DNA from 2 places in the Terribacillus sp. 7520-G genome. Region 2 is predicted to be linked to the other one. Evidence: predicted binding sites of a transcription regulator. Region 2 holds the regulator's gene; the other holds the start of a gene.

Region 1 (21,264 bases), on a different contig from region 2:
ATACGCTAAGTCATCCTTTTTCCCCGAACCGAAAAAACTGATATGGGCATCATAATCCTTTTTTTGGATACCTTCGCTGAACAAGGCATGACGGCCAAGATACATGCTCAGATGCTCTTCTCTATCCGATAAGGATTCTTCATGCTGGCCTGATACTTCATGACCATCTTCCAGCAGTGCCTGGACGAGATGATATCCTTCCCAGCAGTAGCATTGACTTACAAGAAATTGCATAAAACACACCTCTCCTATTCATGTGAGGATTTGCACAAGAATTGTTTTTCTTTTTAGCCGGAACCTGCTATGATAGATGTATATGTGTGAATGATAGAGGTGATACTAATGCGGTTTATTGTAACCATTATTTGGGCGTTCGCCCTAAGTGCTGTCGTAGCATTCGTTCTGACAAGCATGTCCGGTGATTCATACGATATGTCACTCGTCTACGTTATGACAATAATCTTCAGTCTGGGTGTATGGACTGTATCTGCAGCGCTCTCCAAAGGGGAAAAGCATGAATAAAACCTTGCCGATCGGCAAGGTTTTTTCTATTACCACGGAATCAGGCTGAGTGCCGCCAAACCGACGAGCGGTAAAACGAGCCGGCGGAAACGGCCGCCAGGGTAACCAAATCCATATCCGTACCCAGGATATCCAAAAGGATTACGATAATCGTCATCCTCTACAAAATCATACTGTTCGTCTGCTGGTATGGCGAGATGGACATATTCATCATCCACATCCAAGATGATGCCATCCAGCTGATATCCATCCATCAGCTGGATGAGAACATATTGATATTTGTGCTGTTTGCACATATCCATCATATGATGAGCTTGCGAATAAGTCTGTTCATGTGAATTTGTCACGATTGACCTTCCCCCTTTACATCATCAGCCTATGCCGGGGAAATGCCGCGCGTGCAAAAAAAGCCCTCTTGCAATGCAAGAGGACTGCTTATCAATCCGGAATCCCAAGTGCAATTTTAGCATAGCGGGACATACGGTCCTTGGACCAAGGCGGATTCCAAACGATATTCACTTTCGTATCTTTGATTTCCGGAATATCTGCCAAGACGCGTTTCACATCCTGTTCGATGTGACCAGCCAGCGGGCAGCCCATCGCAGTCAATGTCATGGTGACGATTCCAGTACCTTCTTCATCTATGTCCACTCCATATACAAGGCCCAGATTGACGATATCAATTCCCAGCTCGGGATCGATTACATTTTCCAGTGCTCCGAGCACATTTTCTTCCAATGCCTGATCCATTCCTGTTCCTCCTTTAAGCCAGTTAAAAACTGTTTACCTGCATCTATTTAAACATATTTTCACCAAAATAGAAATAAACTGCTACAGTACCTTCTCCAGCCAGGCTGTTCCGGCAAGCATAGCTTTTCTGGAGACCTTGTGGCCTGAACCTTCTTCTGTTACATACGTGAACTGTTTGGCATTCCCCGCTTTGTTTTCGAGTGTCTCATAAAAGCTGCGCGAATGCGCATAAGGAACGACCGGATCTTTGTCACCGTGCCAGAAGAACAGCGGCCGATTGCCGATGGTCTCCGGGTGCAGGGAAAGGTCGATTTTCTCAAGGGAAGCATAAAGCTGCTCCAATTCCTCTTCCGATACATTCATTTCCATGCCGGATTGTTTGACTGCCTCTACCATCCCGCGGGCAAATGCTGCAATCTTCGGCGATCCCATCATCACCATACCAGCCTTGATCCAATCGAATTGGGTGAGTGCTGCGCAAGTCGTGATGCCTCCCATGCTTGTACCACCGATGGCAAATCGATCATCCTGAATCAATCCTTTATCGGATGCATACTGATGGATCTGCTGCAAATCATGCAGATTTTCTTTTACAATGCCGAAGAATTCCAACTGCCGTTTGCTGCTGCTCACATCATCTTCCCGGATACCATGGTGAAGCGCCTCCGGCAACAGCACGCGATACCCCTTGGCTGCCAGCATATACGCGATTGGCAAATTATGCTCCCTGGCACTCGTGAAACCATGGAAATATGTAAATACCGGAAGTGCTTTATCCTCAGCGCCCGCCTGCTCTACAAGAAGCACTGGCACCTCGTTCCAGACTTCTTCTTTTATGACGATCATTTGCTTCATCCTCTTCAACGTTTTCCATTGCCTACTGCTTCATCTTAGTATGTCCGGGCTGCTTTTGTAAATCGATACTCCCTCGTCTTGACGATTTCTTTACAGATGATGAAGAGAAGGATACACTATAATGAACAATATAGAGGTGATAATGGATGGAAAAACATTTGATAGCACTTGATTTAGATGGAACACTTTTGACAGATGACAAGCACATCTCCGAAAAGAATAAACGAGCCATTGAAGCAGCAATCCAAGCTGGCCATGTTGTCGTCATCGCAACGGGAAGACCGCATCGTGCCTCGTTGGCTTATTATCACGAACTCGGCCTTACTACCCCGATGGTCAATTTCAACGGCGCCCTCATACATCATCCCGATGATAAGAAATGGGACGCTGTCCACTCCCCCATGCCGATACGTACTGCCAGGAAAATCGTGGATACATGCCATAAACTCGATGTAAAAAATATCATTGCAGAAGTGATGGATGATGTGTATATCGATCGCTTTGACCAGTACTTATTGGATTTATTCCATTTAGAGGAAGAAGATGATCCGATCAAAGTCGGCAGCTTGACGCAAATGCTTGAGGATGACCCGACCTCCTTGCTCATTTACCCGCACGAAAACCAAGTCGCTTCCATACGGGAGACACTGGAGAAGGAGCATGCGGAAATAATTGAGCACCGTCGCTGGGGCGCACCGTATCACATCATTGAAATCATCCGAAAAGGGCTGAGCAAGGCAGTCGGCCTGCAGAAGATTTCCCATTACTACGGAATCCCGCAAAAAAATATCATTGCTTTCGGGGACGAAGATAATGATTTGGAAATGATCGAGTACGCTGGTGCCGGCGTTGCGATGGGCAATGCCATCGCTCCGTTGAAAGAAATCGCCGACTATACGACAGGATCAAATATGGAAGATGGCATCGCTTCCTTCCTTCATTCGTATCTGAAGCTGGAGGTCCCGGCGAATTAACAGTTTTTACAACTCATACTTGTACGGCTCAAGGAACAAAATAAAAGCGTAATCGGGTAAAGCCGGTTATGCTTTTTACTTCTTTAGACGTTCGGAGGGGTAACGAATGAGCAAGAGAAGTAAATCCAAACGGTTCACAAGTCAGGGAGCACAATCGGTCAGGCAGCATGACGATGTTTTTGTCTATCGTGAACGCTTCAGCGACACTGTGAAGAAGCATCAATCAGAAAGCCATAATGGAGGGTTTTAGGATGGAAAACTTCTTCGAAAGAGCCAAGCAAAAAGTGCAGGGCTTGACAAATAAGCCAAGCCAGGAAGATTCTGCAGCAGTGCAGGAGGCTATCCAATCTGCATATAACGATGCAACTGCAGAAGAAAAGCAGCAATTGCAGGACTTGCAGCAGGAGCTCGACCAGTAACAAAAAGGAGCAGATCCGTAAATGGATCTGCTCCTTTTCATAAACGAGGACAATTGCCCAGGAAATAATCAACTGAAAGATTGGAAGCATGTCGATTGCTGTCAAAGATATCCTCTGCAACCTTCTTCTTTTTCCCCTGGAAGACAAAGCAAGTCATTTCCCGCTTTTTAATTTGTCCTCCATCTGCTATGATAGTGGTAAGTATGGACGCTAGGAGGTCAATAGCATGAGTGTAAGAGTGGAAAATACCCCGAATCCGAATGCAAAAAAATTCACTACTGATAAAATCATCTTTGAAGGCAATGGCAGTGTATCCGTCATGCCCGGACAAACAAGCGAATATGACATCATGAACCAGTTGATGACGGTCGAAGGTGTCGATAATGTATTCGGCTTCCAAAATTTCATTACCATCAATAAGCTGCCGAACGCAGATTGGGACGAGCTTTCTGCCAAAGTCGTCGCCGTCATGGAAGAAGCAGGCTATTAAAAAAGCTGAGGAGCGTACTGGCTCCTCAGCTTTTATTTATCTTTTCGGAAGAATCCGTATATCCCTGCTGTTTCGACAACATTCATGAAAGCGGATGGATCCACTTCCTTGATGATATGTTCCAAATCGTATAACTCATAACGGGTGATGACGAGCATGAGCATATTTTTGTCTTGCTGTGTGTATCCGCCTTTTACGGGAATGATCGTAATTCCGCGCACCATCTTGTTATAGATGGCCTTTGACAGCTCGTCCGCTTTCGTGGTGACAATCATGGCCGTCACTTTCTCATAACGTGTATGAATGGCATCGATCACTCTAGTGGAAACATACAGCGTCACCAAAGTATAAAGGGCGTTCGCGGGCTCATTGAGCAAACCAGCAAGAAGGATGATGATCCCATTCAGCAGCAGGAAGTAAGTACCGACAGGTCTATCCTTCAGCCGGGATAAAATCATGACGACAATATCCATCCCTCCGGTGGAAGCTCCCCACTTCAGTGTCAGGCCGACTCCGACACCAGCAATGACACCCCCGAATACCGCATTCAAGATGATATCATCCGATAAAGCATGAATCGGAAGCACTTCCAGCATGACGGTCATGCAAGCCACCGAAAATAGACTGTATATCGTGAATCCTTTGCCCACCTTCATCCAGCCCAAGATTGCAACTGGCACATTCAATAGGAAAAGCCATATTCCTGTCCCGATCGAGGTGATGCCAAGCACTTGTGCGAAGAAATCATATAAAAGCTGTGCAGCCCCGGTAAAACCGCTCCCGTATACACTTGCTGGTATCAGGAAGAAGTTCAGTGCCACTGCATTGAGTAAAGCACCGAATATAACGACCACGATACGTTTCACTTCAAAATAGAACAATTATGTACCTCCTTATAAGTCCATACATCAAAAGGTTGCGCAGAACGCCCGAAAGCTATTCCTGCGCAAAAGCCTGCGAATCATTATAGCCGAAATCCGGCAGAAAGAAAATAGTTTTTACTATGTAAGGAGCCGAAAAAGCTCCCAGAGTCAGACACGTATCTTCACATCATGATGCCGCAGCCAAAAATCGATCTGGCCCAAATGTGCAAGCAGCTGCGGTCCTGTCATCAATTGCCCGAACCAAGGAGCAGTGACATCCTGCCCTTTGCTTTTGACCAATGCTGTGATTGCCTGCCGATCAAACAAGTCAAATAAACGCGCATCATCGTCCCGGAGGATCTCTTCCATCCATCCGACGACAGCTGCGGTGTAAACCGGGTTATGCGTTTTAGGGTATGGACTTTTCTTTCGATAAAGCACTTCATGCGGCAGGATACCCTCGAGTGCTTTGCGGAGTATACCCTTCTCCTTGTTACCGTATGTTTTTACTTCCCATGGGATATTCCATACATATTCCACCAATCGGTGATCGCTAAACGGGACGCGCGCCTCGAAGCTTGCACCCATGCTCATCCGATCCTTTCGATCCAGCAGGGTCGGCATGAACCAGTGCATGTTCAAATAAAACATTTGGCGCCGTTTTGCCGCTTCTGCTTCCTCTCCCGGCAGCAGTGGTGTTTCTTCGATCGTTTCTTGATACCTATCAAGCATATAGCCGTGCAAGTCCAGCGTCTGCTGCCATTCTTTCTTCAGCAGACCATTGCGTACTTCAGATGAACGAATCCAAGGAAAGCCTTCCCTGTTCAAATCGTCCTCCCGATAAAACCATGGGTACCCGCCGAATATTTCATCCGCACACTCCCCTGACAGAGCCACTGTCACGTTTTCTTTGATACGTTCACAGAACCAGAACAAGGATGCATCTACATCCGCCATACCCGGCAAATCGCGGAGAATTGCTGCCTCCTTGAGCGATTGGGCGAGGAGCAGATTATCCATCACATATGTCTTATGGTTCGTGCCAAAAGCCTTTTGCATTTTCTCGACAAACGTCTGGTCGCTCGCCGGCTGAAAATCGCTTTTCGTAAAAAATGTATCATTCCCATCAAAGTCGATTGAGAATGTCGAAAGCTGGCCTTTCCCTGTCTCTTTGTAGTGGTTCGCAGCAATTGCCGTGATGGCGCTGGAGTCCACTCCGCCTGATAAAAAAGTGCCAAGCGGTACATCCGAGACGAGCTGCCGGATCACTGCATCCGTCAGCAGCTCCCTTACTTTTGCAGCAGTTTCTTCTATGGAATCCGTATGCTCCTTACTTTCTACATTCCAATACCGAGTCAGTTTCAAACCATTTCGATCGAATTTGCCGATATGAGCCGCCCGCAATTCCTTGATACCTTTAAAAACACCATGACCAGGTGTCCGTGAAGGACCAAGCGCCAAAATCTCCGAAACGCCCTCTTCATCAAGGACAGCTTCCACATCCGGATGAGCCAGTATCGCTTTCAGTTCCGAACCGATCAGCAGCCCGCCCTCCTGCTCCATATAAAAAAGCGGTTTTACGCCCAATCTGTCTCTAGCGAAAAAGAGTGTTTCGGTTTTGTCATGCCAAATGGCGAATGCAAAAATCCCATTGAATTTTTCAACACAAGCATCCTGCCACTCGATATAGCTCTTCAGCAGCACTTCCGTGTCGGAATGGCCTTGAAATGTCCATCCCCGCTGCTTGAGTTCTTTTCGGATATCTTCTGTGTTGTACAGTTCTCCATTGTACACCAATGTATAAGTCCCGCGTTCATCGCTGTGCTGCATCGGCTGTTTGCCCCCAGCAGCATCCACCACAATCAGACGCCGGTGACCGAACAGGACATGTGATGCGCCCCAATCGTTGTACTCATCCGGACCCCGTTTTGATAATGTCTGAGCCATTTTCTGGATCACAGGTTGCTCCTGCGCCAGATTCCTTTTGAAATTAACCCATCCGGTAATACCGCACATATGCCCGCTCTACTCCTTTTCTCGCCTTTTTCATATAATAAGCCGTTACTTCTACAACATATGAAAAGCGGCGCCAAACGTGAGCAAAAGAAAAAAACCTGCCAAAAAAGGCAGGTTTATGGCAGGAATCCCATCGGCAGGATACCAAAGCCAAGCAGCAATGTAATGATCAGGGCAATGAAGAAAATGATCCACCAAACTTTTGCGGACTTCTCCTTCTTCATTTTGACAAGGATCATCTCCATGCAAATGATGACAATGAGACCGGCAATTCCTTTGATGATTGCTTGAGCAGTAAAGGCAGAACCATCCTCATCGAGATATCTCCATAATAAGACAAATCCGGTATACAGGATAAGCAGATAATCCAGCCGAAGGATCATATGCGGGATTGTTGCCTGTTTCTTCTTTTTCTCACTATATAATACCAGCGCGAAAAAGAAGAGCAGAAGTCCAAGCCCCCAGCCGATGATATGTGTCAGTATCATTCCGTCCATGATGCGCCTCCTTATGTATTAGTACCCGTCCATCATACCATGATTCCCATTATTTCGGCATCAAGACACACGCCGTATATTTTTCTTCCGCAGCGGCTGAATCTTACCATATGTCAATATGCGCCACACCCATTCACCCGGTCCGAAAGTGAAGAAACGGAACCACATGCGGCTTAGGATCACTTGGATGACGAATACACCGACGACAAAGCCCACAAAGCCAAGCAAAGAAAATCGCCCATATAAACCGAAGCCGACTCCATAGAATACTAGGAACATCAAGACAGATTGGAAAAGATAATTGGACAGTGACATGCGCCCGACCCAGCTCAACTGCCGCGCAAGCCAGCTGAAGAAAGGGAGATTTGAAACGAGCGTTATGACAGAAAGATAAAATAGCGCACTTGCCGGTCCGCCGATCGTATCCTGGATAATGGTCAGCCAGAGAGGTGTACCAACCAAATATGGTCCCGCTTTGAATAGAAGGAAGAAAAATCCGGTAATCACCGTTAACCAAACCAGCTTCCGACGGTTCGCAACGGGATCATGGAACAGCTTCACACGGGCAAGATAGGCACCCAGCAGCATGAATGGCAGCAGCACGAATACACTCATTATGATACCTACTACCCCGCTTGCGGATGTCCAGTCAGACAGATTCTGCCGTAAAACTTCTGTGTAGCTGCCATTACCATAAACTGTGAGTTTATTTTGGATGTCCATCATACTGACCATCAATTCTTCCATATCAAGACCAATCAGTGAAGCACTCCAAACAGATAATAAATTGAATAGAAGTCCTGGAATGAGTAATATCGGGATCATCATCAGCAATACCCACCTTGGTGTATAAAGGAAAGGGATCAGCAGCAATCCAATAATCGCGTATGTAAAGAGGATATCGCCGTGCCAAATCAGGAACGCATGGATTGCCCCAAGCCCGAGCAATACCAGCATCCTCCTGCTAAGAAACCAGCCGGGACGGATGCCATCACGTTTGCGGCTATCGAATATGAGCTGCATCCCGAAACCGAATAGGATGGAGAATAAGGTATAGAAGCTGGCTTGGAAGAAAATATCGATGCCGCCTAAAAGAAAGCTATCCAGCTGCGAATCCCATTCAGGGGAATCGTAGCCCGGCATATAATACGGAGATCCGAATGAGGGCGCATTCACCATAAAAATACCCAGTATGGCTGCTCCTCTTGCAGCATCAATCCAGTGAAGCCGCTTTGTCTGGGGCATGGGTCTGATTTTATCCTTCATTTCATTCCGCCTTTCGTTAGTACAGATGGATCATTTACAAAAATGATATGGATGACATCTGTCAGAATTGCTAAAATCAGTATATCACATGCTGCATAGCAGAAAGGATTAATTTATGTTTAAGAAACTAGCTTCCGATGCTTTAGGTCTCTCCGATATTGGTACGATCATTTCCCCGAATGATTATGATAAGACAGATGCTGATGATTACGTGATGAATGAAGATGATGAAAAGATATACTTCCTGATCAAAACCAAACAGGATGAATACTGCTTCACGAACCTTTCCATCATCCACGTCGACGGCGATAGTGCTGTCTCATCCAAGCGCACACTGCGCCGTTATCCATATTTGCAGCATCGCATCAGCAATGTCTATTTGGAGACTGCCGGGAAAGTCGATCTGGATATCGAGATTAAATTCTCCATCGATGATCAAGTGATCAGCATCGATGTGAAGAAGGATCAAATCGATCAGCTGAAGGATCTTTATAAAGCGCTTCTGCGCATTGCGGAAATCAATTATGAAAACAGCTTATACACAGACATGGCCCATACCAGCTTGGACAAGGCAGCCGCCATTTTGCAGCAGTCCCGCTACACGGACGGCACCTTGGATGATACATACCGGAAGCTGACCGAATTCGGCTTCGAATGGCTGTCTGCTACAAAAGATAAATACCACTCACATGATTTCGGGGCTGTATACGAAAAATACATCAATAACTAAAAGAAGCGTGACTCGCAGCATGCGAGTCACGCTTTTTATGATGGTCCTTCCCATCTCCCGTCATATTTCGTATCCGAGCTCAGGACTTCCTGTGCAAATGGACATACCGGGACAATCTGTTTCCCTTTTTCATTCGCATATGCTGCTACATGATCGATCAAATCCGTCCCTAAGCCTTTCCCCTGCTTATCTTCCACCACCATTGTATGTTCAATGACAATATCATCCGATTCCCGGAATGTCACTTCTGCATCCGGCCGTTCCGTATCCCCGATATAAAATCGTCCTTTCCCTTGTTTGATATCAGCCATCCTATCACTCCTTTGTGCCTTTACTCTACCCGCTTGGAGAGCCGGCTATTCATCTGGCCGTCTATGGTTTGCCATCTATGAATGAGGGGTAAAATCCTATGATCAAACACAAAAGAAAGGCGTTCTTTATGTTTATCAAATTTTTCCCCAGATCCATCAGAAAATATCTGCATATGACACGCAGACAGCGTAAACATGAAGTACAGCTCAACCTCTGGATGATGCCGAGCCTTTATATTGCAGGGACAATCATTCTTGTGGCAATTCCGTTATTATTGGATTTATATTTCGATTTGCCTGCCAAAACCACCGGCTTCTTCAATGCATCCGCCTCCAACACGGGTACTCTTGTCAGCGCGCTGGTCAGCGGCACATTGCTTTTGGCCGCCTATACATTGAACTCCATACTGGTGGTATTAACGAGCTTCAGTTCAGAATATTCGCCGCGCATGCTCTTTAACTTCATCTCTGACCGTACGACACAGCATATTCTCGGACTCTTTTACGGGAGCTTTGTCTTTATGCTCGTCTCTTTCTTGTTCGTGACGAACAGCTCCAGGGATTATTTCACCGCTGTGCCTATTTCTTGTACAATTGTCACCCTGACAGCGGTGATTGCCTTTGCTATCTTTGTCAACCATACGACAACCTGGATGCAGATGCATAACATAGTGGATGCAATGAAAAGCGAGTCGGAAAGGATCATTCAAACCACGTTGATCGATGAACTGGAGCCATATCGTCGTGATGAACCCGGTTACACATTTGAAGATTACCCAGGCTATACCTATAAGGCCTCCAATTCGGGCTATATCCAGCTGATCAACTTTGTCGATATGATCAAGCAAGCCAAGGAAGACGATGTTATCGTGAGGCTGGATGCAAAGGCCGGTGACTTCGTTTTAAAAGGCAACCGTTTGTTCAGTTATCGCGGGCCAGGTGCCCAAGATCTGCAAATCGGCAAATATAGCAAAATGATCCAAATCGGACATAAACGTTCTGAGATTCAAGACGTGGATATGAGTATGAACAAACTAAGCGAGATAGCAATCAAGTCCATCGGTAATGATGATCCGACTTCCGCTATCAATACCTTTCATCAAATGGCTGATCTGATGATCAATATGGATGCATCGACGACATTGCATCCTTATTTGCAGGATGAAGATGGACAGACACGCGTCGTTTATAACACTGTGACTTTTTCCACTTATCTGCATGAAGGCTTCGGCCGCATTCGGCATTACACACAAAAGGATTATCTCTTGATTGTGGAAATGATCCAGATTTTCATCCGGATGGCAGATTCCATTTCCGAAAAGAATCACTCGATCATCTGGGAATTCGTCCAAGATACGATTTTCCATATTCCGCAAACCGCATTCTACCGATCTGATCGGATTCGGCTGCTCCATTGTTTGAAGCAGCTGGCAGATGTCACCGGGAAAGAAATGGATTATTACGAATTGGAAAGGCATCTCCAGCCAAATTAAAGAAGGAGACAGCACGCTCGCTGTCTCCTTTCTTATACTTGCCGCAAAAAACCTTTGTCAAAGAAATAAAGATACTTCTCCTTGACTGGTTTCTTCCAGATACGTTCGATTGCAAGAGCATACAATTCAATCTGCACCCGATATTTCTCCGTCAAGGTCTCAGCTCTTCTGGCCGGATCTTCTCCATAGAGTGTATCCGTCTTGTAATCCAGCAGCACAAGTCCATCGTCCTCCACAATGATTTGATCGACTACCCCCTGGACAACAACCTTATCGGAAGCTGCTCCTGTCCAGTCGCTGTACAGTTCATTAGCGGGCAGCGCCAGTGTGAAAGGTGTTTCCCGATAGAAGTGCTCAGCCCGGCGCAGACGATTTGCTATTGGTGAATCAAGGAAATCAAGGATCCTCTCCACATCGATCGACGCAGCAGCCTCTTGCTGCAAGAATTCCTTCTCCACTAATTCTTGCAGGTACTCCTCGAGCTGCTTCTTATCCCATTCCTTCCGGATATCAAGCTGCTGCATGACAGTATGGACCGCACTGCCCCGTTCAGCCGGCGTGAGTTCCTTCGATTCCTGCAGGAAACGCGGCCTGCTGGCAATCGGAGCTCTTTGCTGGATCCGGTTCACTACGCGGATATCGCTGTAGCTGTCCCGTATTTCCCGCTGCCGCTTGATTTCCGTCACAGTCTGTTTTGCCCGGAATCTTGTTGCCTCTGAATGCGGATATTGATAAGTCAGGCGGTTCTCGACTTCGGCTTTCCAATCAGCATCCTCTTCACCAGGCTTCCACTCCGTGATGCGCTGAAGCAGCTCTTGATTGGCTTCTTCCTCTTGCTCTTCCGATGTAAGGTAATCTTTGCTTTCTTGGAGGCGTATCCTCCATTCCGAGCGATCAGCAGTAATTTCTGCCGGCAGCTGCATGGACAGCTCCCCTTCCCGGAGCTCCATCGCTTGCTCATGCCGCAGCAGGGCCGGCGCAACCCAATCCAAATAGGAGGTCGCTTCCAATCGAAAATGCGAAGGTAATACCCAATCTGGATGATCGGCAACCCGCCGCCATTTCTGAAGCTTCTTCTCCAAAGATGCAACATTCCCGACCATGACCAGCTTTTCCTTTGCACGCGTCAACGCAACGTACAGCACCCGCATTTCTTCGGCCAGGGATTCCCGCTGCTTCTCCGCTTTTAATGCATGATAGATCAAAGTAGGATACATGAGCCGCTTCACCGGATCGATGTATTTGCTGCCAAAGCCCAGATCTTTATGCAATAAATAACGTTCCCTGAGATCCTGCTGATTGAATGTTTTATCCATCGCACCTGTGATGACAACAGGAAACTCAAGTCCTTTGCTTTTATGGATGGTCATGATCCGGACAACATCTTCCTGTTCCCCCAAAGCCTTCGCAGCTCCGAGGTCATCCCCTCGTTCTTCCATACGTTCTATGAATTTCACAAACCGGAACAGACCGCGGAATGATGTATTCTCATAATTTCTCGCCCGATCATACAGGGCACGAAGATTTGCCTGTCGCTGCCTTCCTCCCGGTATGCCGCCTACGAAATCATAATATCCCGTCTGCCGCATGATGGACCAAATCAGGGTCGATAATGCCCCCTGCCTTGCTTCCATCCGCCAAGAACGAAGCCACTCGAGCAGCCGCTCGATTTTGATCGAGATGGCATCATCCGTTGTCCGTGCATACGATCTGGCTGCATCATAATAGCTGCTCCGCTGATCCGCCAATCGGATTTTAGCTAAGTCATCCTCTTTCAGACCGATGATGGGGGAGCGTAAAACAGCAGCGAACGGTATATCCTGCAGCGGATTATCGATGATCTTCAGCACACTCATCATCACTTTGATCTCGATAGCGTCAAGATAACCTGTCGTCAGCTCGGCATATACCGGGATACCCTGCTGCTTCAGTTCTTCCATGATGCTTGGTGCCCAGGTCATGGATCGGAGGAGTATGACGATATCCCGATATTGGATATCACGCTGCTGCTGCGTGGATTTATCGACAACTTGCATCGCAGCATGCCCTTCATGACCGATCCATTGCTGAATCATCCTCGCGTAAGCACGCCCTTCCAGCTGGGCTTTTTCCAAGTCCTCCACCGTTTCCGTGTCGGTGTCGGCTTCTTCCATTTCTTCCGTACCATCCCGATTGATGATGACCAGCTCCACATCGGCATCATCATGCTTCAGCTCATCATACATTTTATTTGCGTAGATAAGCTCTGCTTCCTTTTCATACTGCATTTCCCCGACATCCTCGGAGAACAGCTGGCGGAAGATATAATTCGCGCCATCCAGCACCTGCTTCCGGCTGCGGAAGTTGCTGGCCAAATCGATGCGCATGCCTGGATTATCCGGTTCGGAAAATGCCTTGTACTTATTCAGGAACAAAGTCGGTTCCGCGTGCCGGAATCGATAGATGCTTTGTTTGACATCCCCGACCATGAACATATTCCCGCTGCCTTTACGATCGGATAGCAGCGTGATCAGCGTTTCCTGTACAAGGTTCGTATCCTGGTATTCATCCACCAGCAATTCCTTGAACCGGCTTTGATAGGTTTCGGCAATGCTTGACGGAATGATTTGATCTGGCGTGCTGTCATCATCGATCAGCACCTCCAGACAAAAGTGCTCCAAATCAGAGAAATCCACCAATGCCCGTTCCCGTTTCTCCATTTGATAGCGGCTGCGGAATTGCTTGACGAGCAAAGCAAGCTGCTTGATCGACGGATAAAGCTCGAGCATATCTGCCAGATAGACTTCCAGCTTCCGTGAAAACCAGTCCCCGGCAAGCTTCCCCCATCTCTTTTTATAGGAATCACGCAATGCTTTTGCCTGGGCTTTCTTTGTATCATCACAATCGACTTTTTTACCGGAAAGCCTGCCGAAGGACTGCTCCTTGATGAAATCCACCGCGTCATCCCAGCTGCCTCCTACAAGACTCTTGGCTTCAGCAATGAAATTCCTTTCCGCTTTGAAAGTGTCTGCGTAATGATATGGTCCATCCGGCTCGCGTGTCAGTGCGAGTGCCTGATCGGCCTCCTGCAGCATGGCCTGCAGCTGATCGTTTGCTTCCCGCTTCAACACTTGCAGCCAAGGAAGATCACCCTCATCCTTCACATCCGAAACATTATACAGCTCCGCCATTCCATCCAGCCACGCATCCGGATACGGATTCTGGGTAGCAAAATCATATAATTTCAGAATCAAATCTTCTACTTCCAAGTCATTGCGGTCATTGCTGAAGCGATCGACGACACCGAAGAAGGCCGCTTGCTCATCGCCTTCCTTACCGTACCATTCCTCCAGCAGCTCACCCATGACCTCCTGACGGATCAAATCTGCTTCCAAATCATCCGCGATTCGAAAACCTGGATCCAAATCCAGCAAATACGCATATTTGCGCACGACATCCAGGCAGAATGAGTGAAGCGTGGAAATGGACGCATGCTGCAGTAATGATAGCTGCTTGCGAAGATGCTGGGATGATGGATTCGCCTCCAACGCCTTTTCGAGAGCCGATCCGATCCGGCTGCGCATTTCTTGCGCTGCTGCATTCGTAAAGGTCACGACAAGCAGCTGATCAATGTCCACCGGATCCTCTTGATTCACAAGCTTCTGGATGATCCGTTCGACAAGGACAGCCGTCTTCCCCGATCCCGCTGCTGCCGCCACCAATATATCATGTCCTTTGGCATCGATTGCCAACTGCTGTTCCTCAGTCCACTTCACCATGTCGCTCCACCTCCTTCTTGATGCTGTTCAGCACTTCGTCATCCTTCATATCCTTGATGGCACGATATTTATTACCGGCAAGCGATGCATCGAACTGGCAAACCGCCTTGAATTCACAGAATGTACAAGCACTTTGATCATGGTGCCGATATGGATTCAAATGCACGCCGCCATTGGTGATATCCAATCCCGCTTGCTCCATCAAAAATCTGGTATGCTGCTGCAGGGCGCGGAACGTGTCTTCATCCGCCGTCTGGGATCCTGCCCTGAACCCGCCATCCTTCTTCAGGCCAGCCGGGATGATTTTACTCATACCCGATTCGAGTGATGTATCCATCATCCGGGCAACCGATTCCTGCTCAAGAAGCATGCCTTGCATTTTGAATTTCTTGAAAATCTCTTCTTCGATATCAACCTGCGACCTGCTTGATTGAGATATTAGCGGGTTGTGCACATGGAAATACAGCACCCCCGCAGGAGTCGCCTTGAGACCTAGCCATTCCTCTGAATGTGATAGGACAACATCCAGATAGGCGAGCATCTGCAGAGCCAGACCATAGTACACCTCGGTCAGATTCAGCGCCTTGCTGCTGGATTTATAATCGATTATGCGAAGGAACAGTTCTTCCTGTTCGATCGCCTTGTCAACCCTGTCGATCCGTCCCCTCAGCTGCACATCATAGCCGTTTGGCAGTGCGATCTCAATCGGAGGCAGTGTCTTGTCCTCGCCGAAATCAAGCTCAAGCCCGACAGGGGAGAACTTGCTTTGCCTTGCCTGCTCACTCAGTGTATAGGCAGCCCGTGCAATGATTTCCTGCAGCTTCTGCTGGATGTACTTGAAGCGGTTGGAGCTATGGAGTATCTGGTTCTGCAGCACAGGCGCGAGATTCCCCATCGCCCGCTTCGCGTAACCAGCGGCATCGTTTCGATTAAGCTGCGCATAATCCCTGCCCTCCAGCTGCACCCAATCGGTGATTTGCTTCAATGCCTCATGGAAAAGCTGACCGATATCCGGGGCGTCCAATTTGTACGTCCGTCTGTTTTCCAAACCGAGACTGTACTTGGCGAAATGCTGATAGGAACATCGATAGTAAGTTTCCAGGCGGGATACACTTGCTTTCACCTTTTTCGGGAAAAGCCGCTCCTTTGTCTCTTCCTTCAAATCTTCTGCCTCATTTCGGTAAAAGAGGCTTTGAAGGATCCTTCCCGTCAATTCACCTGCGCTTTCCTGGCGAATGAACCAGTTGAGCACGCTATCCCAGATCGGATGGATCGGATAGCTGCGCAATTTACGGGCAAGCTGCGTCGTAAGCGCAGACCGGGTCTGATCGATGGTTGCAACAAAGCGGGCCGTATCCAGGCTGTCCTCCGGATCCTGGAGCATACGCTCATCGCAGCACCAATCGAATAAATCCTTCATGCGCTGTACGAGCGAAGACGCCATTTTCGCCTTTCCTTCCTGATCACTGATCGGATAGCTTACCCAAAGCCGTTCACTTGCTGCCGTAAAAGCGAGATACATATAAAAGCTTTCATCCAGGAGCTGGCGCTTGCTCCCTGCTGCAAGCTGCAAACCGTATACCGCCAGTACTTCCCGATCCTCTTCACTGATGAGTCCGTCATTCCTGGGCTTCATCGGCCACACACCCTCGTTGACCCCAAGCAGGAACGCACATTTCAATCCGCTCACCTTGCTATGATCGATTGTCCCGACGATCACCTGATCCAGACTGGGCGGGATATGGGCGAATTCCAGCGATTCGAAGCCGGTTTCCATCGTATGACGGAATACTTGCAGGGAAACGCGCTCTTCGCCGACTATCTCCACGGCTTCATCCAGCAGCTGGAGCACGGCATCCCAGACCTGGTCTTGTTCCCTTGCCCTTTCCAATTCACCACGCTCATCGAAAGTGACTTGCATTTCTTCCAGGCGCTGCGGCACTTTCAGCTGTTCCAGCCAATCGTAAACCGCAATCGAGCGTTCACGGAATGTCTTGCCCTCCCGCAGCTTCCGATCGAATTTCTTCATCGCTTCAGCTACCTGCCGGCGATAATGATTGATCCGTTTCTGCGTTTCCAATTCCTTATCCGTCTGCCGGGTCGATTCAAAGCCGCGGAACCGCTGGAAGATCCAATCTTCTTTTTGCAGCCAGCGATCCCTGGAGCGGATGCCATATTCCAGACAGTAATTCTCCAATTCATCTATCGCTTCTTCCGTCAGCGGATAGACTTCATCGCTTGATGGGATGAAGCCGGTCTTCAAGACGCGGAACACGGCCTCATAACGCCAATTCCCATCGACCACTTCCATTCCGGAACGGATCAATTCCAGCAGCGGATGGTGGATCATCGGCTTTTTCTGATCGATGAATACTGGAATATGATAATCTTTGAACACCGTTTCAATCAGCTCGTGGTACACATCCGCCTGTCTCAAAAGCAATGCTATGTCCTGATAACGATAGCCCTTCTCCCGTACAAGTGTGATGATTTCCTGCGCCACCCCTTCGACCTCCGCCCTCGGATGGACTGCCTGCGCCAGCGTGACCGGTACTTCCCCTTTCAGTGATGGTGCGGGGCGAGTTTCAAAATGCTTCTCCAAATGCAGGAAGGCAGGGTTATGGCCAAAACGTCCCTCCTCCGGGCTCAGCTGCTCGATGGAGGTGATCGGAACATTCCGCTCCTGTGCCGTCTGTTTGATTTGAAGAAATGTATCGTGTGTGCGGGCGAACAAATCAAGCTCATCTACATCCTGACGGTTCGCTGCGTCCAATGTAAGTGTCACGGTGACTTGCTCGGCTTCCGTCATCAGGGCACCGATTACCTCCAGCTCCTGCGGCGTGAATTGATGGAAACCATCCAGATAGATTTCCGCCCCTTTCACAGACCGCGACAGCGGGATTTTGGAAGCCAATACTTGCAGCTGATCCTCGCTGTCAATATATTTATCGCGCAATAGCGCGGTCAGACGATCGTATATATAACTGATATCCTCCAGCTTATCCCGAAGCGTGCGTTCCGGGGAGTGCGGCAGCTGAAACTGCTCCATTTCCTGTATTTGGGCATGAAGAAGCTCCGGCGTAACCCGATATCGCTTCAGCTCTGTGATCATGCTTTCCAGCTGCCCCATGAAACCATTCTTCTCGATCGCTTTTTGGAAGACATTCCAGTCGGATTTCCGTTCCTCGGTGATTTTCCGGAGCATCATCTGGATACCGGTCGAGCTGATGAACTGCTTGGTCGCACCGCCTGTCTCCTGCAGAATATACCAAGCCAACCGCGACAAGCTGTACACTTGTGCGCGGATGCTGCCCTCTACGCCGGTTTGTCTGATCAGCGCCTGCTCCTGCTGAAAAGTCATCTGATCCGGAACGAGATAAAATATATTCGGCCCCATCGGATCTTCGTTCAATTTGGCTGCTATCTCATCCAGACAAGCCCGGCTTTTCCCTGCCCCAGACCGGCCGACGATAAAACGTACACCCATGCTACACTTCACTCCTGTCTCCCAAACTAGTAATCTTATTTTATCATGTTCCGTCGCTGAAAGGAAAACAAACGCGTACATTTGTTCGATTGCATATATTGGAAAAGCTCCTTATCCAAGATAAGGAGCTAAGCACCAAGGCCCGTTGCAGACATTGGCCAGAATTGGGCATCCACCTTCCCGACAACCTGTTCAATCGGAATGAAACCAAATGCACGGCTGTCCAGGCTGTCGCGGCGATTATCCCCCATGACGAACAGCATTCCATCCGGTACAGTCGTTTGCCCGGTCACATCCTCCAATGTAAAATCATACGTCAATCGACCATCGATATCATCCTTATAGGCTTCCAGATAATGCTCCGGGCGGTATTCCCCATTCACGAACAGCCTGTCATTCCTCACTTCCAGTGTATCACCAGGCATTCCAATCACTCGTTTGACATAATCCTCATCTTCGGTTGCATGAAAGACGATGACATCAAAACGCCGAATACTATCTGCATCGTTCCTGAATTTGTTCACCATCAGGAAGTTGCCATCCTGCAAGGTAGGCTCCATCGACTCCCCTTCCACCCGATAATCCGCAAAGACCCATTCCCTGAAACAGACGAGCAAAAGCACGATGCCGGCAAACAGGAAGAAAAACCTCCAACGTTTTTTCTTTTTCATGTACTTTCCTCCGGTGTGAGTGTTTTGGAACACTTTACCCCGGCAGGTACAGCTTCAATCCTTATCGGACTGCTCCTGCTTGCCGTTCTTCTTCAATCTTCCTTCCACGTACTTGCCGATCATCCAAAACAGGATGATGGCAACGGCGACAACGACAGTCTTGATCGGATTTTCCGCAAAAGATGTCAGACTGTCCCCGATATAAGCAATCGAGAAGATCATCAGTGCCTTACCGAGAAATACTGCCAGCGCGAATTGCTGCAAGCTGATTCTCGATAACCCGGCAACGACATTGATGATAGCCGACGGGGAAAATGGGAAGCATAATAAAATGAATAGCGGACCGAAACCATGACGATCCAGCCATTCCGTTATTCTCTTAACTTGTTTATTATGACGCAGCCAATTGATCACCCGTGTATGGCGGTAGCGCCGTATCAGCCAAAAGACCGTGATCGCACCAAGTGACGTGCCAATCCATGAATACAGGAAGCCCCATAGCAGGCCGTACGCCACCGTATTCGTAAGCACGAATACAACAAGCGGCAAAAACGGCAGGAAAGCTTCAAAATAAGGAAGCAATATGCCGGGTATAGGACCCAGATTCTCATATCGATCCAGCAGGGATTTTACATAGTCGTCCCATGTTCCATTGCGGAACATTTCCATCAAATCGTTCCATCCAAAACCTAAGACCATCTAACCATTCTCCTATTCCCAGCTAAAAACATCTTTTTACCATTTTAAACGAAAAGCCCGAGCCTGCAAAGTCTGACAGGATAACCCCTTCTTTTCCTGCATTTGGTTGGTGATTAAATAATTACCTGTGCTATCCTGTTTCCGCTTCGCATAGCAATAGGATATAATGGAACATATGTTCGCGATAGGAGGAAAGGCATATGCGCTGTCTTAGTGAGTCGGAATATAAGCTGGGATCCCGCTTCCTGTTTCTGTCCATGGCCATTGTTGTCCTGCAGCAGGATATCCGGATCGTGGAAGAAGGAAAACACAAGATAAAAACATATCTTTTGCATAACTTACAAGCAATGGAGAAAGCTGCGCTGGAGGAGCGCCGAAAGCTGCGCATCCAGCTCCGCCAGCGCAATATGCAGATTGTGACCGCAGAGAAGAATGACGCATTCACTACGTTTTTATTCATCACGAAGGAATGCGAGGAAAAGCGGAATTATTTCAATCCGGCAATACGGAAGAAAGTCGAAGCCATCCTGATGGAGCTCACACAAAAGGCTCTGCTATCTGATCCCCGCTGTACTTCCACAAATGCCTGATCCGCTTATCCAGCAGGAAACGGTATTGCGCAGTACGCTGGACCTGATTCATCATCGATCCATACGACACATCCAGGATAAGTGTGTGACCATTCTTGAAAGTAAGGCTTGTACGCTGATGGGCTGCGGCTTCAATCCGCTTGATATGGGAATGTGAAATCCAGGAGCATGTGTGGGCAAGAGGAGAAGAAGTGGGAAAGAAGTACATACCGCTGACGGGGTCAACGGATATCGGGGCTTTATGCGTTATTCCGCAAATTTCCTTCACCCCAGCTTGTCTGCCCTTCAAGCTGCTTCCATAGAACTTGCAGGCCACATCGATGAATTTGCTGGGAGAGGCACGAAAAGTGAAACTGTTCTCTGTCTCGAGCACCTCACAGCCAGGCTGTCCGTTTTCAAGAACCTTCGGAAGCACTGCCATTGTAAGAGGAGTAAGTTCAGCCACAGCCGGGCTCTGTTCAATCTGCTGCATCTTAAACATTCCTTTCTGATGCAGGAAAAGAAGGTTGTCTCTACAATAGCAAAATCGGGACAGAAAAACAGGGGAATCAGATTTTCTTAATGGAATCCTTACAAAAACAGGCAGAGATATAAAAACTCTACCTGTTTTTTCATATTCCGTTATTTTTTCAATACGATCTCGATTGGAAGGATGAGTGGAACGCAGCCATTCAAAAACCGGCCAAGGATCTGGATCGCCTTTGGAGACCTCCTGCATCTTTTCGAACATGCGGATGCCTGCTGCTGTATCAGGTGCATGCTCAAGTGCATAATCATCGGCCTGACGCTCCATCTCACGTGATACATAAAGGGATACAGGGGTACTTGCAAACTGCAGCAAGCCCAAGATCAAGAGAAAGAGCGGCACAGCCT
Region 2 (7,325 bases):
ACGCGTGACATTATTTCACGAAATACTGGAACAGCTAGAAGCAGACCAACTCCAAGGAACGAAAGCAAGAGATTACCGGTGTGCTGTGGGGACATGCACGCCGTATGATGTCGTGCATCATACAGAAGTGCTGCTGCAGGAAGGCTTCATCACCGGCGCGGTAACAAACGCAAAGGATTATCGGGATGTTTTCATTGACGATATTTCCGTAAAAGGTCATGAGCTGTCAGCTTTGATGGGAAACAAGCGGATACTGGAAGGTGCCCGGCAGCTTTTAGGAGAGACGTACGAAAAAGCGACTCCTGGTATCCTGCTCCGTGCACTGCATTCAGCGATGAAACAGAATGATTTAAAAGGGGAGCCTGCCGTGTAGGCAGGCTTTCCTTATGTAACATGTATCTTCGCACTGATAATTCAAATTCACTATACATATCAAATTATACAGAAACGATCCAGCTGCAGCGGCCGTAAGAAGTTGATCACGGGAGGCCTTGTCCTTTTTCCCTCGGAATCCTTTCGGTAATGATAGAAGTGAATAAAGTACTTCCCAAGGATCAATCGAGATGTGTATTTCCTCGTCAAGCTTGATTTACAAGGCTTTTATCAATAAATATAGATAACAATATTTTACCCTTTTCTCTTTTTTATTTACCATTGCCTGCCGGATGAAAGCGCTGTATCATCAGTTGCAAGCAAGTAATATCCAGTACGATTTCAGGGAGGCAGTCAAATGAGTAAAATAACGTTCATCGGAGCAGGTAGTACCATTTTTACAAAGAATGTACTGGGAGATTGCATGTTGTCCCCAGCTTTACAGAGATTCGAGTTTGCGTTGTTCGATATCGATGAAGCGCGATTGGCCGAGTCCGAATTGCTGCTGAATGCACTGAAGCGTTCGTTGCAGGCAGAAGTTACAATCAAAGCATATAAAAACCGCCAGGAAGCCTTGCAGGGTGCCAAGTATGTCATAAATGCCATTCAAGTAGGGGGCTATCGGCCGAGCACTGTCATCGATTTTGAGATTCCCAAAAAGTACGGCCTTCGCCAGACGATTGCCGATACCGTCGGAATAGGCGGGGTATTCCGGGCATTGCGCACCATCCCTGTCATGCTGGATATCGCAAGGGACATGGAAGAGGTTTGCCCGGATGCATGGCTGTTGAATTATACAAATCCCATGGCTGCACTCACCGGGGCTGTTGCCCGTTTTTCGAATGTCAAAGTCGTCGGTTTATGCCACAGTGTACAGGTTTGTACAAAAGACTTGCTCAGGGATCTCGAGATTCCGTATGAGAATATCGAAGAACGGATTGCTGGTATCAACCATATGGCATGGCTGCTGGAGATCAAATCCAATGGCAAGGATATCTATCCTGAAATCAAGAAACGTGCCAAGGAGAAGCAAAAGCAAAAACATCATGATATGGTTCGTTATGAACTGATGGATAAGTTCGGATATTACGTGACGGAATCCTCTGAGCATAATGCAGAGTATCATCCTTATTTCATTAAAGAAAAATATCCGGAGCTGATTTCACGTTTTAACATACCGCTGGATGAATATCCGCGACGCTGCGAGGAACAGATTGAAAGTTGGCAGAAAACAAAACAAGAGCTGATGAATGACCACAGCTTGACACATGAACGTTCGCATGAATACGGTTCCCGTATAATGGAAGCGATGGAAACAAATCGACCGTTCGTTTTCGGAGGAAATGTAGTGAACACTGGCGGTCTGATTGCGAACCTGCCTCGAAATGCAGTAGTCGAAGTACCGTGCATCGCAAATCGAAATGGCATCACCCCGGCATATATGGGAGAGCTTCCGGAGCAGCTGGCAGCTTTGAATCGTTCCAATATCAATACACAGCTGTTGACCATCGAAGCGGCAATGACAAAATCAAAGGAAAAAATCTATCAAGCAGCCTTGCTTGATCCGCATACAGCTGCCGAACTTTCCATGGATGACATCATCAGCATGTGCGATGATTTGATTGAAGCACATGGTGACATGCTGCCGGCGTATTCAGTAGCGAAAGGGACAGTCAGACTTTGATTGATGTCAATTTCTTTTTGAATCTAGGATGATAAGGGAGAGAGACGATCATTGATACGAATCAAAGAAATGAGAAAAAAGATTACGGCGTCTACGGCTTTCATTTTCAGGAAGCCGAAATAGATGAAACAGCAAACATCCTATTGCTGGGCAGGGATAAAAAATCACCGGGCATGAGCTATGACTGGGATGGATTGAAGAGACAGGATATTGGCACATACATCTTTCAGTACACGTTATCGGGCACGGGGAATCTTGAGAAGGATGGAAAGATCCATTCACTTAAGGCGGGGGAAGCATTCCTTGTCGAAATTCCCGGTGCACATCGCTACTACCTTCCGGAGGACAGTGACGGGTGGGAATTCATTTTCATTACCTTGGTAGGCAGTAAAGCGTTGGAGTGCTGGCGTTTCATCGATGAACATAATGGGCCGGTATTGCGGATTTCTCCCGAATCGAAGCTTATCCGGCTATTATTCGCAATATATCAGGATACCATCGAAAATAGGATTACGGATGCTTATCAGGCATCTGCCAGAGCTTACGAATATATCATGGAGTGTCATCGATTCGTGAAGAATATGGAAAAGCAAAAGAAAGACCCTTCCGTTCAAATCACGAAAACTTTATCCTATATCCAGACACACTATGCTGCTCCCATTTCATTGAGTGACATCGCCGCAGTATCAGGCTATTCCAAATATCATCTGGTCAAGCAATTTCAGGATCATATGGATACGACACCTATGAAGTATCTTACAAGAATCAGGATCCAAAAAGCCGTTGATTTGCTGATGACAACAAGATTGCCCATCACAGAGATTGCAGAAAGGGTGGGGTACTCAAACGCAAATTATTTCAATAAAGTATTTCGGAAATCGATTGGTATGGCGGCGGGAGAATTCAGGAAAAGAAAGAACCCATCCAAGATCGATCGCGTCATAACGGATGGATGAGTTTTTTCGGTTCAGCGCACTGCATATATAATACTCCATATAAAAGAGGAGCCTGCCGCAAAGGGCAAGCTCCTTATTTTATTCTGTGCTCAGCGTTCCTTAAGATAATAATCATCCATGCTGTGTTCTTCCTTACGGTAGCTTCTCGTATACCCGCATTTGCATGAATCTGTAACACTATCAATCTTATGACGGCCTCGTATTTTGCACACAAGCTTGTAAAACAGCTTCACGATTCCACCTGCTTTCTAGCTTTTGGTAAAAGCATATTCTAATATACCCAAAAAATGTGTCGAAAGAAGGGTGGAATTGTGTAAAATATATGAAAAAAACGGCCGAAGCCGATTTTCTATTGGATAGAGCGATATAGACCGATTACTTTTCCCAGGATGCTGACATTATCCAGGATGATCGGTTCCATTGTACTGTTCTCCGGCTGCAGGCGGATCTGGTTCTCTTCCTTGAAGAATCGTTTGACCGTTGCTTCGTTGTCCTCTGTCATCGCAACGACGATTTCCCCGTTCTGAGCGGTCTGCTGCTGTTTGACGATGACCATGTCCCCGTCCAGGATGCCAGCCTCGATCATACTCTCCCCGACAACCACAAGCACGAAAATATTGTCATCCGGACCTACAAGATGGCTTGGTACCGGTACGTATTCCTCGATATTCTCAACGGCGGTGATCGGGATACCTGCCGTCACTTTCCCGATTACCGGCGCATAATTCGCTTCGCTGCGCGGGATATCTGTCTGTTCTTCGCTATCCAATGAAAGGACCTCGATGGCACGCGGCTTTGTAGGGTCGCGCCGAATCAGTCCCTTTTTCTCCAGTCTGGAAAGATGGCCATGCACCGTGGAGCTGGATGCCAAGCCTACTGCTTCCCCGATTTCCCTGACGGATGGCGGGTAGCCTTTATCGAGAACCTGCTCCTTTATGTATGCTAGAATCGCTTCCTGTCTTTTCGATAGTTTCATCATGTATCGAACACCCCGTGCATATATTTTTATTACATACAGTATAACACGATAGATTTCAATATACAAACATCCGTTCGAAAAAAACGCTTGACTAGAACTTATGTTCGTATATAATGGAATTAACAAATGAGAACGCACGTTCTTGAATACGGAGGGGTCAACCATGTTCAAAAAATTAGCGAAATCAGATCTATTCTACTATGTGCTTTTCGGCTTCACGCTTTTCTTCTTATACTTTACACTTATTATGAGTGTCTAATTAGCTGAAGTGAGAGGGTACATCAATGAAAGCAGTCATCTATTGCAGAGTCAGTACAGAAAAGGACGAGCAGGCAAGCTCGATTGAGCGGCAGCGCGAGGAGCTCATGAGTCTTGCTGCTTCCGCCGATATAGAGGTCATCGATATCATAGAAGAGAGACAGAGCGGCTATGAGATTGAACGCCCGGGTATCTTCCGCATGCTGGATCTATTCACAGCAGGTGAAGCGGATTGCCTTCTTATCCAGGATGAAACAAGGCTGGGCAGGGGCAACACCAAAATTGCTTTATTCCATCACTTGCAAAAGCTGGAGGTCAAGGTCTACACGCTGAGCCAGCATGGTGAATTCCAGCTTTCTGAATCGGATGGTATGGTGCTCCAGATTGTCGGTATTGTCGAGGAGTACCAAAGGAAGATTCATAATATGAAGATAAAACGGGGCATGAGGCGGGCGATTGAAGCCGGTTATGATCCGAGTAAGAATCTGGGCAACCAGCAGGCAGCACCAGGCAGGGAGCGGATTGACTTTCCGATCCAAGAGGTGATCAGGCTGAGAAATAACAAGCTCACCTTTCAGGAAATCAGCTCTGTTCTTCGCGGTATGGGCTTCCAGGTATCGAAGGCGACCGTACATAGAAGGTACCAGGAATATCTTTCGCTTGAATCGGAGGACGGTAGCAGGTAACATAGTGTGTATGAACTTTAATGCTTAAAGGAGCATATACACATGATATCCAAAGAAAAACTGGCACGCATAAATGCGTTGGCACATAAAGCGAAAACGGAAGGTCTCAGCCTTGGCGAACAGAAAGAGCAGAAGGAGCTTAGACAGGAATACTTGAAGAATGTCCGCTCTTCGTTCAAAAATCAATTCAAGACCATGACGATCATTGATCCGGAAGGAAACGATGTTACACCGGATAAAGTAAAGAAAATGCGGGAAGATAATTAAGAAGGGATGGCTGGCATCATGCTCAGCCAATCCCTTCTTTTTCTATGTATAAATCCTTGTCTATCGGAGCATTTAGGTATAGGATGAAAAAGAGTACATAATTTGCTAGATGAAAGGGATGTTCACATGGTTCAGACTACAGAATTGCTTTCAATCAATACAATTCGTACGTTATCAATCGATGCGATCGAAGCTGCTAATTCCGGCCATCCGGGTATGCCGATGGGGGCCGCACCGATGGCGTATACGCTTTTCACCGATTTCATGGTCCACAATCCGAAGAATTCCCACTGGTTCAACCGGGACCGTTTCGTATTGTCTGCAGGGCACGGTTCCATGCTGCTGTATTCCCTCTTGCATTTATCCGGATATAAGGTATCCATCGATGACTTGAAATCATTCCGTCAGTTCGGATCCCGTACACCAGGACATCCGGAAGTGCATCATACGGATGGTGTCGAAGCAACGACTGGTCCGCTTGGACAAGGCATCGCCATGGCTACCGGTATGGCAATGGCCGAGGCGCATCTTGCAGCCAAATACAACAAGGATGGTTTCCCAATCGTGGATCACTATACATACGCTATTTGCGGTGATGGTGACTTGATGGAAGGTATTTCGCACGAAACGGCATCGCTTGCCGGTCACCTTGGCCTGGACAAGCTGATCGTCCTGTATGATTCAAATGATATCTCGCTTGATGGCGACCTTCATCACAGCTTCTCTGAGAATGTGGAAGACCGCTTCAAAGCGTACGGCTGGCAAGTGATTCGTGTCGAAGAAGGAACGAATGTGGATGCAATCCGTGAAGCAATCAAAGAAGCGAAAGCAAACACAACGCAGCCTACCCTGATTGAAGTGAAGACTGTCATCGGTTACGGTTCGCCGAACAAGTCAGCGAAAAGCGCCTCCCATGGTGCGCCGCTGGGTGTGGATGAAGTAAAACTTACGAAGGAATTTTACAAGTGGGAGCATGAGGACTTCCATGTACCGGAAGAGGTCTATGCCGATTTCGAAGAGAAGGTTGCCAAAAATGGCGCCGAAGCTGAAAACGCTTGGAATGAGCTATTCGCCAAGTACGAAGAAGCATATCCCGAGCTTGCAAAAGAGCTGTCTGCTGCAATCAAGGGTGAGCTTCCGGAAGGATGGGCAGATGCGCTTCCGACGTATGAGGAAGGCAAAGATGTGACTGCCACTCGTTCTGCTTCCGGAAAAGTACTGAATGCAATCGCTGATACTGTGCCGGCTTTGTTTGGCGGAAGCGCGGACCTTGCCGGTTCAAACAAGACGCTGCTTGCAAAAGAAGAGAACTTCTCCAAGGCCAACTACAGCGGCCGCAATATCTGGTTCGGTGTGCGTGAATTCGCGATGGGTGCTGCCTTGAATGGTATGGCGCTTCATGGCGGCCTGAAAGTGTATGGCGGAACATTCTTCGTATTCAGCGATTACCTTCGTCCGGCAATCCGTCTGTCCGCTTTGATGGGGACGCCTGTGACTTATGTATTGACACACGATTCCATCGCTGTCGGTGAAGATGGTCCGACGCATGAGCCGATCGAGCAGCTGGCATCCCTAAGAGCAATGCCTGGCTTGAGCGTTGTCCGTCCTGCCGATGGCAATGAAACACAGGCTGCTTGGAGACTGGCGATGGAATCCGAAAAAGTTCCGACTGCATTAGTCCTGACGCGTCAGGATCTTCCTACATTGCCATCGACACAGCAAGCGGCATATGAGGGTGTGAAGAAGGGGGCATATGTTGTCAGCCCAGCACAAAAAGAAACACCGGATGTCTTGCTTCTGGCGAGCGGATCGGAAGTACAGCTTGCTGTACGTGCGCAGGCAGCGCTTCGTGAGCAGGATATCGATGCTTCTGTCGTCAGCATGCCATCCTGGGATCGTTTCGAACTGCAAGACCAGTCCTACAAGGATAGTGTCCTGCCGCCTGCAGTGAAGAAGCGTGTCGGTATTGAAATGGCTTCCCCGCTTGGCTGGGAAAGATATGTAGGCCTGGAAGGCAAGGTCATCGGCATCGACACGTTCGGTGCGTCCGGCAACGGTGATAAATTGATCGAAGCATTCGGCTTCACAGTCGAAAATGTCATCGAACAAGTGAAATCCATATT

What was found. Region 2 encodes LexA, which represses DNA repair genes until DNA is damaged. Its sites were predicted from a motif close to CGAACATATGTTCG; they were not measured.
Region 1: the regulator LexA is predicted to act here: its motif matches at 18,506-18,519, upstream of addB (helicase-exonuclease AddAB subunit AddB).

The regions. Positions count from the first base shown of each region.
Region 1 covers NZ_NQFP01000034.1:50,568-71,831, forward strand. Annotated here, with positions in the region: gene CHH53_RS12245 (hypothetical protein) at 1-234, opposite strand, end outside; gene CHH53_RS12250 (DUF2929 family protein) at 343-522, shown strand; gene CHH53_RS12255 (hypothetical protein) at 552-869, opposite strand; gene CHH53_RS12260 (metal-sulfur cluster assembly factor) at 961-1,272, opposite strand; gene CHH53_RS12265 (prolyl oligopeptidase family serine peptidase) at 1,354-2,118, opposite strand; gene CHH53_RS12270 (Cof-type HAD-IIB family hydrolase) at 2,274-3,101, shown strand; gene CHH53_RS17505 (hypothetical protein) at 3,208-3,351, shown strand; gene CHH53_RS17170 (DUF3813 family protein) at 3,353-3,520, shown strand; gene CHH53_RS12275 (NifU N-terminal domain-containing protein) at 3,747-4,010, shown strand; gene CHH53_RS12280 (YitT family protein) at 4,043-4,891, opposite strand; gene asnB (asparagine synthase (glutamine-hydrolyzing)) at 5,042-6,889, opposite strand; gene CHH53_RS12290 (DUF1516 family protein) at 7,006-7,386, opposite strand; gene CHH53_RS12295 (DUF418 domain-containing protein) at 7,447-8,652, opposite strand; gene CHH53_RS12300 (PH domain-containing protein) at 8,768-9,382, shown strand; gene CHH53_RS12305 (GNAT family N-acetyltransferase) at 9,418-9,693, opposite strand; gene CHH53_RS12310 (DUF2254 domain-containing protein) at 9,792-11,186, shown strand; gene addA (helicase-exonuclease AddAB subunit AddA) at 11,219-14,944, opposite strand; gene addB (helicase-exonuclease AddAB subunit AddB) at 14,928-18,431, opposite strand; gene lepB (signal peptidase I) at 18,560-19,102, opposite strand; gene CHH53_RS12330 (TVP38/TMEM64 family protein) at 19,157-19,801, opposite strand; gene CHH53_RS12335 (YhjD family protein) at 20,002-20,391, shown strand; gene CHH53_RS12340 (competence protein ComK) at 20,339-21,264, opposite strand, start outside.
Region 2 covers NZ_NQFP01000007.1:329,218-336,542, forward strand. Annotated here, with positions in the region: gene CHH53_RS03870 (hypothetical protein) at 1-373, shown strand, start outside; gene melA (alpha-glucosidase/alpha-galactosidase) at 731-2,056, shown strand; gene CHH53_RS03880 (AraC family transcriptional regulator) at 2,230-3,012, shown strand; gene lexA (transcriptional repressor LexA) at 3,362-3,991, opposite strand; gene CHH53_RS03890 (YneB family resolvase-like protein) at 4,276-4,935, shown strand; gene CHH53_RS03895 (DUF896 domain-containing protein) at 4,978-5,202, shown strand; gene tkt (transketolase) at 5,329-7,325, shown strand, end outside.